Linked DNA regions of Stieleria varia. The protein of the gene in region 1 binds, or shares a complex with, the protein of each later gene. Links are inferred from orthologs where the notes say so. Each region holds a gene or a part of one and is shown on either strand. Other genes may lie near its edges.

The links.
Region 2: the proteins of Pla52nx_RS28315 (region 1) and accD are in contact, whole or in part, in a solved structure (PDB 8UXZ), measured with the Escherichia coli proteins. The link is inferred for Stieleria varia from one-to-one orthologs.

What each region holds. Positions count from the first base shown.
Region 1 is NZ_CP151726.1:8,374,582-8,379,593, forward strand. Bases 1,181-3,960 are described here. They hold Pla52nx_RS28315 (acetyl-CoA carboxylase carboxyltransferase subunit alpha), read left to right. Parts: upstream 1,181-1,970; coding sequence 1,971-2,951; downstream 2,952-3,960. Other genes in these bases: Pla52nx_RS28310 (serine/threonine protein kinase), read left to right, coding at 1,181-1,964; Pla52nx_RS28320 (hypothetical protein), read right to left, coding at 3,164-3,808. In the rest of the region: Pla52nx_RS28305 (glycosyltransferase family 4 protein), read left to right, coding at 1-952; more of Pla52nx_RS28310, read left to right, coding at 1,014-1,180; Pla52nx_RS28325 (DUF5684 domain-containing protein), read left to right, coding at 4,489-4,851. UniProt on the Escherichia coli protein: Component of the acetyl coenzyme A carboxylase (ACC) complex. First, biotin carboxylase catalyzes the carboxylation of biotin on its carrier protein (BCCP) and then the CO(2) group is transferred by the carboxyltransferase to acetyl-CoA to form malonyl-CoA.
Region 2 is NZ_CP151726.1:3,915,249-3,919,721, forward strand. The notes cover bases 250-3,098. They hold accD (acetyl-CoA carboxylase, carboxyltransferase subunit beta), read right to left. Parts: upstream 2,212-3,098; coding sequence 1,288-2,211; downstream 250-1,287. Other genes in these bases: rarD (EamA family transporter RarD), read left to right, coding at 250-321; Pla52nx_RS12895 (serine/threonine protein kinase), read right to left, coding at 383-1,282; Pla52nx_RS12905 (pyruvate carboxylase), read left to right, coding at 2,567-3,098. Outside these bases: more of rarD, read left to right, coding at 1-249; more of Pla52nx_RS12905, read left to right, coding at 3,099-4,473.

The DNA of each region.
Region 1 (5,012 bases):
GACACGCTCGATTCGATCGATTTTGAGAACTTTTCGTCCGGATGTGGTTCACACACATAGTGCAAAGGGTGGATTACTCGGACGACATGTGGCTTGGGGGTTGCGAGACAATGAGGGACAGCGACCTGCGGTGATTCACACCGTTCACGGCGCACCGTTTCATCCTTTTCAGTCCGCGCCCGCCCGAGAGTTTTTTCGACGGTGCGAACGTTGGGCCGCCCAACGTTGCCATCACATGGTCAGTGTCGCCGATGCGATGACCGATTTGATGGTGGATGCGGACGTGGCACCGCGGGAAAAGTTCACGACAATCTACAGTGGAATGGACGTTGACCCGTTTCTGCATTCGGACGACCATCGCCAAGCGATCCGTGACCGCTTTGGTTTTCGCAACGAGCATGTGGTCATCGGCAAGATTGCCCGGTTGTTTCACCTCAAGGGACACGACGACCTGATCACTGCCGCCGCCATCGTCGCATCAGAATATCCCCAGGTGCGATTTTTACTGGTAGGCGATGGGCTGCTGCGACAGCCATTGACGGATCGGATCGCTTCGTTGGGGTTACAAGATCACTTTGTCTTTGCCGGCTTGGTCCCGCCCTCGGAGGTGCCGCCGCTGATCGGAGCCATGGACGTGCTGGTCCATACCTCGCTGCGAGAGGGGCTCGCTCGTGCGTTGCCTCAAGCCCTGTTGGCGGGTAAACCGGCGGTCAGCTACGACGTGGACGGAGCCCGCGAGGTCGTGATCAACGACCAAACCGGCTACCTGATTGAGCCCGGTGACACCCAGGGATTGGCAAAATCGCTCAGTAAATTGACGGGAAATCAAAAGTTGCGGGCGGAACTGGGCGGGGCAGGGCAGAGGCGTTTTACCGAGCAATTCCGGCACGAAACGATGACACGGCTGATACGAGAGCTCTATCTGCGGACCCTGGGCAGCCTTTCAAGGTAGTGCCGAATTGAACTATCATGACGAGGCTGACGGAACTGACCTCGACTGAACCAGCCCCCCGATGACCAAGACCCGAGACTTCTTTGGCCCATACCGACTTGCGCGGCTGATTCGCTCTGGATCCACTGCAGAGGTATGGGAAGCGATCGACGAAAACACGAACGAGCGATATGCACTCAAAATCTTGAAGCGGCAGAGCGCGGGCGACAGGACCGAGGTCGCGATGCTCAAACATGAGTACAACGTGGGCAAGGACCTCGCCAGTCCGCGAATCATCAAGATCCTGGACTACCAAGTCGCCAACGACCGTCCATTCCTGGTCCTGGAACTGTTCAGCGAACTGAATATCAAACAAGCCTTGCGGCGTGGCCCCGAATCGCTGGCGTTCATGCTGCGAAAGATCATCGAGCAAGCCGGCGAAGGCCTCTACTACATGCACACCAAGAACTGGTTGCACCTGGACATCAAGCCGGACAATTTCCTCGTCAGCCGAGACGGCGAAACCAAACTCATCGACTTCACCATCAGCGAGAAAAAGAAAACCGGCCTGAGCAAGCTGTTCCACAAATCCAAGACGGCTCGCGGGACTCGCAGCTACATGGCCCCGGAACAGATTCGCTGCAAGGTCTGTGACGAGCGAACCGACATCTATGCCTTTGGCTGTGTCCTGTACGAAATGTGCACGGGAAAACCACCGTACACCGGCGACACGCCCAACGACTTGCTCAGCCGACACCTGAGTTCGTCGATCCCAAGCCCGATTGTCCATAACGACAACATCACCCCCGAATTTGCCGCCATCGTCAAACGCATGATGGCAAAGAATCCCGCTGATCGACCGGACTCGATGTGGGATTTCTTGAAAGAGTTTCGAACGACTGAAATCCATCGCAAACGCCCCCGAAAACCAAAGATCAGCGTGTTCGACAGCATGCCGGGAATCAAGGGTGCCGACGACATGCTCCGCAAAGATGCCGGCCTGGAAAACGATGTCATTGAATACGAGGACTGATACGAGATGAGCGCTGGCCCCGGACTGGAATTTGAAAACGAAATCGCTGATCTGGAATCACGCATCAGCGTGCTGGAACGGCAAACCGATCGCAGCAACGAAGTCGAGAACGAACTTCGTGAACTGAGACTGCTGCGCGTCAATCAATTACGCGATGTCTATTCGTCACTGGACGCTTGGCAAACGGTGCAAGTTGCTCGGCACAAAAATCGACCGTACACCAAGGACTACTTGAATCTGGCGTTCGACGAGTTTGTGGAGCTGCACGGCGATAAGCATTTTGGCGACGACCGTGCGATGATCTCAGGCTTTGCCAAACTGGATCGCTTTAAAGTCATGGTGCTGGGTCATCAAAAGGGACGCACGTTCAAAGAACGCGCCGCCTGCCATTTCGGCTGCGCCCATCCCGAAGGTTACCGCAAAGCGATGAGCAAGATGCGTCTGGCTGAAAAGTATCGCTTGCCGTTGATCTGTTTTATCGACACCCCCGGTGCCTATCCCGGCGTCGGCGCCGAAGAACGCGGACAGGCCCAGGTGATCGCCGAAAGCATGTTCAAGATGAGTCGTCTGAGAACCCCGATCATCTGCGTTGTGATCGGCGAAGGTGGCAGCGGTGGAGCATTGGGCATCGGTGTGGGCGATCGAATCGCGATGCTGAAACATTCCTACTACAGCGTGATCAGCCCGGAGGGTTGCGCGGGGATTCTGTGGAAGAGCCACGAACACGCCCCCAAAGCAGCCGCGGCGTTGAAGTTCACCAGCGACAGCCTGAAGAACCTGGGCGTGGTCGATGATGTTTTGGAAGAACCCCTGGGAGGCGCCCATCGTGATCATCACCAAATGGCGACTCGATTGAAAACGTATCTGTCACGAGCGCTGACCGAACTGGAAAGCCAGGACGTGGATGAGATGCTCGACGCTAGGTACGAAAAATTCCGTCGCATGGGCGTGTTTCTTGACGGCGGGGTCGAGGAACTTGCGACCTGACTCGAGGTTGGCTACTGCACTTGCACCTGCAGGTCGACCGCAAGTTCAACGAAGCACCCGGCTGTGGCGTTTTTGTTTAACAGGTAGTCGAAGGTTTTGAAGTTACGCTTTTGCGCGAGGCATTGGTCTTAGGTAACCCGAAGCGTGAGCGAGGGATGAGTCAAGATCGAATCTCCCTCGCTTTCGCAGCGGGTTACCCAAAAGGAGCAACTTCATAAGCCGAAGGCGACGCTCAATGAAACACTGCCTACCCTTCGGGCACGGGTTAAAAAGAACATGGAACGGCTGCGGGTCAATCGAGAATGGGACGCCTGCGAGGCGAAGCAGTGCAGGGGAGTTGCTTCGAAGTGAGCCTCAGGCGCTAGCCGTGGGCCCGGCACCACAATCCGCTTCAGGCCCACGGCTAGCGCCTGAGGCTCACTGGGGCCAGCAACGGCGACAACTCGTTGTTGATCGAGTCCGCAACCGGAATAACCCGAATTCGTCGTCGTCGGTGAAAACTGGATTTGCGATGCAAAGCAAATCGAATTTCGTGAAATCAGAACGTCAAACCGGACGATCTGAGACTCAAAATCGAGCCTCAAAACCGATTTCGATTTGGGGCTCTTTGACAAGCGTCGCAACGGTGCAGCAACGCCGCCCAAAACTCTCTTTCGGCGACCCGAATCCGCTCTCCATTTTGCTTGGTTGTCGACGCCGTGCTTGGTTGTCGACAACCAAGCAATCTCGCTCGTCGTTGGTTGTCGACAACCGATCACGGTGACGCCTGGAACGCGGCGAACAAACTCTTCGATCGCTTTCGCCCAGCGATCTCGGACGCTCAGCGAGGATGCCCGACGAGAGCTCGGATTGGCCATCAACGGACGAACCATCTGGGCAGACAGGAACCTGGAAACGGCGAAACACAGGGCGTTTTAGCCACTTCTGCAACGTCCGATAATCACTCTTATGTTGTATTCAGGCTGCGGAAATCCCCGTATTTGAGCGATTTCCGTGTTTCGCCGTCCCGGAACCCGATGTCGATCAACGCTGACCAAGGCTGAACCACGAGCCCTGCTTCCCCAAGCTCGACAACACAGCCTCTCGCTCAATGCAACGGCAACCAAACTGCAACGTCAGCCTGGCAATGCGGGGTCGATCATGAGCCAAGCGGTGTCCGCCGCGAACTGGAGAAGAGACCAACATGCCAGTCGAATTCGCCAGTCAAATTCGCCGTTTGAATTCGATGATCGAGCGCCCCAAAAGAATGAGAGCTGAGCCCTTTCACCAGCCCTTGAATTCAGCGTCACCACGGCCGCGGAATTGGTCGCCAACGATCGTCCTGGAACCGTCCCAAGACAGCCTCGCATTTTGGCTCTGCTGAACGCCAGACCGGACGTGATCAACACAGATTGCTCTCCGGAGAATTGCATGATTCCTGCGAACCTCCAACCTCCAAAAGCTTGCGTCGCCCAGCTCAAAGCGCTACGATCAACCGATCCCCCCAACCACCCATCCGGGCCGGGGCAAATCTCCCTCTCATCGAAAGACAAAATCAATGGACAACATCGGACCTATCATCGGCGGCGTGCTCTACCTCGGTTTCATCATCCTGATGATCGCCAGCCTGTGGATCGTTTTTCAGAAAGCAGGAAAGCCGGGGTGGGCGTCAATCATCCCGATCTACAACGCGATTGTTCTGATTGAGATTGCCGGGAAACCTCTCTGGTGGATCTTGCTATTGATGATCCCGTTTGTGAACATCATCTTTGGAATCATGCTTTCCATCGCGATCGCAGAAAACTTCGGCAAGTCCACTGGGTTTGGCATTGGATTGGCTTTCCTCGGATTCATCTTCTTTCCGATCCTGGCATTCAGCGACGCCCGCTATCTGGGCGTTCAAAACACTCAGGTGAACTGACCATTGAACGACGAACCCTCAAGCGTCAATCCGTTCGCTCCTCCCTCGTTCGACGATTACGAACGCGGGAGGACAGGATTGCTATCAGAGGACCAACCGGAGCCCACGCCGTGTCCCGCATGCGGCTCCAAAGACTCGCAACCCGCTGCCTATGACAAATG
Region 2 (4,473 bases), 4.5 Mb from region 1 along the record:
CTTGTGCCGCTCGGATTTTTTGCCGCCGCGGCGCAGCGTACTCCGCTGGCGCTGATCGGGATCTTGCAATACGTCGGGCCCACGTTGCAGTTCTTGATCGGTGCGGTCTACCTTGGCGAAACGATGGGACGCGGTCGAGTGCTCGGATTCTCACTCATCTGGTGCGGCTCGGCGATCTTCTTGGCCAATGCGGTACGAGCGGCAAAGAAGCAACTAAGGCAAGCCAAAACGCTACCGTCGGACAGCGTCGGTTTGGATGGTGTTTCCGGTGTTTCGCAGCATGTGGAATTGGTGACCGACGACGCGTCAGTGGACCGTTGAACCAGTGAACCAGTGGACCAGTGGACCGTTGAATTTGGGCCGCGATGGAGACCATCGCAAATCAGGCAACAAACTCTGTTTCCACTGTTCGAACCGAATGCAGAAACTGCTCGATCGTCGGCGTGCGGTTATCCACGTTGGGTTGGATCGCCTGCATGATGGCCTTGGCCAATCGAGGATCGACGTTGGGGCAGACATCCGACAAAGGTCTCGGCGGTTTTGTATCGTGCTGCAAAGCCGCTTTGCCAGTCACCTCATCTCCTTGCCAAGGATGGGAGAACGCGATCAAGCAGTACGCGGTCACTCCGAACGAAAAGATATCGACCCGCTTGTCGGTATGGCGTCGACGCACGATCTCGGGCGACATGTACAACGGCGTTCCCGTCCGGTTGCCCGGTGCCATGAAGGGTGGAGTCGCGGGGACCGTCAAACCGAAATCAATCAACTTGGTTCCGGTGGTGTCGGGCAGACAGATGAAATTTCGTGGGCAGATGTCGCGATGGATGAAACCTTGTTCGTGAACGTACTGCAACGCTTCGGCCATGTCCCGAATCAGAATCAACCGCTTGCCGGCAACGTGATGCTCCTGCTTTTTGACGACAATGTTCTGCATGCTCGGGCCGGCGATGTACTCCATCACCAGGACGGGTTCACCTTTGGTGGAAATTCCGACTTCGTACGTCTGCACCACCTTGGGGTGCTTCATCCGCATCGCGATCTCGCCTTCGGAGGGTTTGTTCAAACCTTTGAAGCGATTCTCAAACAGCTCCATCTTTTCGATATCGAGAATCTTGACGCCGACCAGTCGTCCGTCGTGCTTGTTGTCACGAGCGACAAAAAAGTGGGCCATCGTTCCCGTTGCGGCGGTCCGTTCTTTGGTAAACCGCGCCGCCACGTCGATCCGGCCGCCAGACCCGCCGGATCCGCCGAACGCTGATTTGAGAGAATCAAGGAGCCCCATGGGCGTTACTTTCCGCAGTAGTCGATCGCGCTGGCGATCTCGGTTTTCAAGTTCTTGCGTGGCACGATCCGATCGATGTATCCGTGTTCCAGCAAAAACTCACTGGTCTGAAAACCGTCGGGCAATTCGATTCCGATCGTTGCTTTAATCGTTCGCGGACCGGCAAATCCGATCAAGGCCTTGGGCTCGGCAAAAACCAAGTCTCCCAACGACGCAAAACTTGCTGCTACGCCACCCATCGTGGGGTTGGTCAAGACACTGATGAAAAGACCGCCTGCCCGATCATACCTCGCCAATGCAGCGGACACCTTGGCCATTTGCATCAACGACAGGATTCCTTCGTGCATCCGCGCACCGCCCCCGCTGGCGCTGATGATGATCAGCGGCAAATTCTGTTCCGTCGCATGCTCGATCAACCGCGTCAAACGCTCCCCGACCACCGACCCCATGCTGCCCATGATGAATGCACTATCGGTCACGGCAAACGCGACCCGGCGTGCTCGGATCATTCCGGTCCCGGTCAACGCGGCGTCCGTCAGTCCGGTCCGCTCCTGCTCGCCCTTGAGCCGGTCGGCATAGCGACGGCGATCGGAGAATTCCAGCGGATCGGTCGGCCTCAAGTGCTCGTTCATGGCCTCAAAGGTGCCTTCGTCCAACACCTGGGCGATCCGCTCCACCGCAGAAACATAGAAGTGGTATTCACACTTGGGGCAAACGTTCAGCCGCTGCTGGACCTCTTTTTTGTAGATCGATGCGTTGCAGCCGGGACACTTCAGCCACAGCCCCTCAGGTACGCCTCGCTTCTTTGGGGGCACAGCTTTACTCTCCGTTTGGGAATTGGATTGCGGGCTGTCCCCATTTTCGGCGGGGAAGCCGGCCGCCGAATCGGCGTCGGGATGGGAGTGGTTGGTCGAATCGACGGTGGCCATACGCAATTTAAAACAAAGATCTTGGTAATTGTTCTCAGGTGAGCTCGGTCTGAGCAGGGTCGGGAACCACACTCGCCGAAAGACGCGTTGTGTCGCCCAGGAAAAATTCGCTGACGCAAAGGGACCGATTTGGGCGACTCAGATACTTTACTCGTTTTCCCAGATCTTGGCTGCCTCTATTTGAACCCGCACAAGACGGTCGATTCGCCAGAATCCCCCGCCACCGAGCCCCCTCACGCCAGACCTCCTGGCGCAATCCACTTCGCCTGATCACCGCTGGTACGTTCCCACGATTAAATCGATTAAATTACCTCCCCCACTCCTGATTCCTCCCCAACCGGTCTCATCAATCACAATGACGATTCGTCCCATTCGCAAGCTTTTGGTCGCAAACCGCAGTGAAATCGCCACCCGAGTCTTTCGCAGTGCCACCGAACTGGGGATCCGAACGGTCGCCATCTACTCCTACGAAGACCGTTACGCTCTGCACCGCTTCAAAGCCGATGAGGCCTACCAGATTGGGGAGCCCGGGGAGCCCATTCGCTCCTACCTGAACATCGACGCAATCGTCGCTCTTTGCCAAAAATACGACGTGGACGCGGTTCACCCCGGATATGGATTCCTTTCCGAAAACCCCGAATTTGCCCGTGCGCTCGAGGAAGCCGGCATTCTCTTCGTCGGTCCCAGCGTTCGCTCCCTGGAGCAACTTGGCGACAAGACTTCGGCACGCGAATTGGCCGAGAAAGCGGGCGTTCCAGTGCTGGGCGGCAAGAACCAAGCCCTCACCGGCCCCGATGAAGCCCTGGAGATCGCGGAATCACTCGGTTTCCCGATCATCCTGAAAGCAGCCAAGGGCGGCGGCGGTCGTGGCATGCGTGTGGTGCAAAACGCGGAGGAGTTGCCCGCTGCCTTGGAAGCCGCCCAACGCGAAGCCAAAACGGCTTTCGGCAGCGACGAAGTCTTCGTGGAACGCTTCGTCCAACGTGCTCGTCACATCGAAGTCCAGATCTTGGGCGACGGAAAAGACATCGTGCACCTCTACGAACGAGACTGCAGCGTCCAACGTCGGCACCAAAAGGTAGTTGAGATCGCACCTGCGCCGAATCTGGACCCAACGATCCGCGAAGAACTCTGCCAAGCCGCACTGAAAATCGGACGCGCCGTCGGTTCGGGTGACTCGGGTGGCTCCTGCTACGAAAACGCCGGCACGGTCGAGTTTCTCTACGACGTCGATGCACAAGAATTCTTTTTCATCGAAGTCAACCCGCGCATCCAGGTCGAACACACTGTCACGGAAGAAGTCACCGGCATCGACATCGTCAGCAGCCAAATCCGGATCGCACAAGGATACCCGCTCGTCAGTGACGAAACCTGCATTCCTCCCCAGTCGCAAATCCGCACCAGCGGCTTTGCGATGCAGTGCCGCGTCACCACGGAAGATCCCGCGAACCAGTTTCGCCCGGACTACGGACGCATCAGCCACTATCGCAGCGCTGCAGGCATGGGCATTCGTTTGGACGCCGGCACCGCGTTCAGCGGCGCCGTGGTCAATCCGTTCTACGACTCGATGCTGGTCAAAGTCACCGCGCGGGCACCTTCACTCGCCGCGGCCGCATCGCGCATGGATCGATGCCTCCAAGAGTTTCGCATCCGCGGTGTCAAAACCAATATTCCGTTCTTGATCCAGTTGATCAACCATCCGACGTTCCTCGCCGGCGAAGCGACCACGAGGTTGATCGATCAGACACCAGAACTGTTCGAGCTGCCCAAACGCCGCGATCGCGCGACCAAAATCCTGACCTTCCTCGGCGAAACCATCGTCAATGGCAACCCGCTGGTCGCCGATCGTCCCGTCGCCCTCCGCCGCGAGCCCGCGCCCGTCCCTGAGCTTTCCCCCAAAGCCCATCCGACCAAAGGCACCCGGGATATCTTCAAGAGCGAAGGGGTCGACGGTCTGGTGCGGTGGATCGGGAAACAAAAAGGCCTGCTGTTCACCGACACCACGATGCGTGACGCGCACCAATCGCTGCTGGCAACGCGCGTGCGGACTTACGACATGCTCCGCATCGCTCCGGCATACGCCCACCTGACACCACAACTTTTCTCGCTCGAAATGTGGGGCGGAGCAACGTTCGATACCTCGATGCGTTTCCTCAAGGAGTCTCCTTGGCAACGACTCGCCGACTTACGTGAATCTGTCCCCAACATCTTGACGCAAATGTTGCTGCGAGCCAGCAACGCCGTCGGATACACCAACTACCC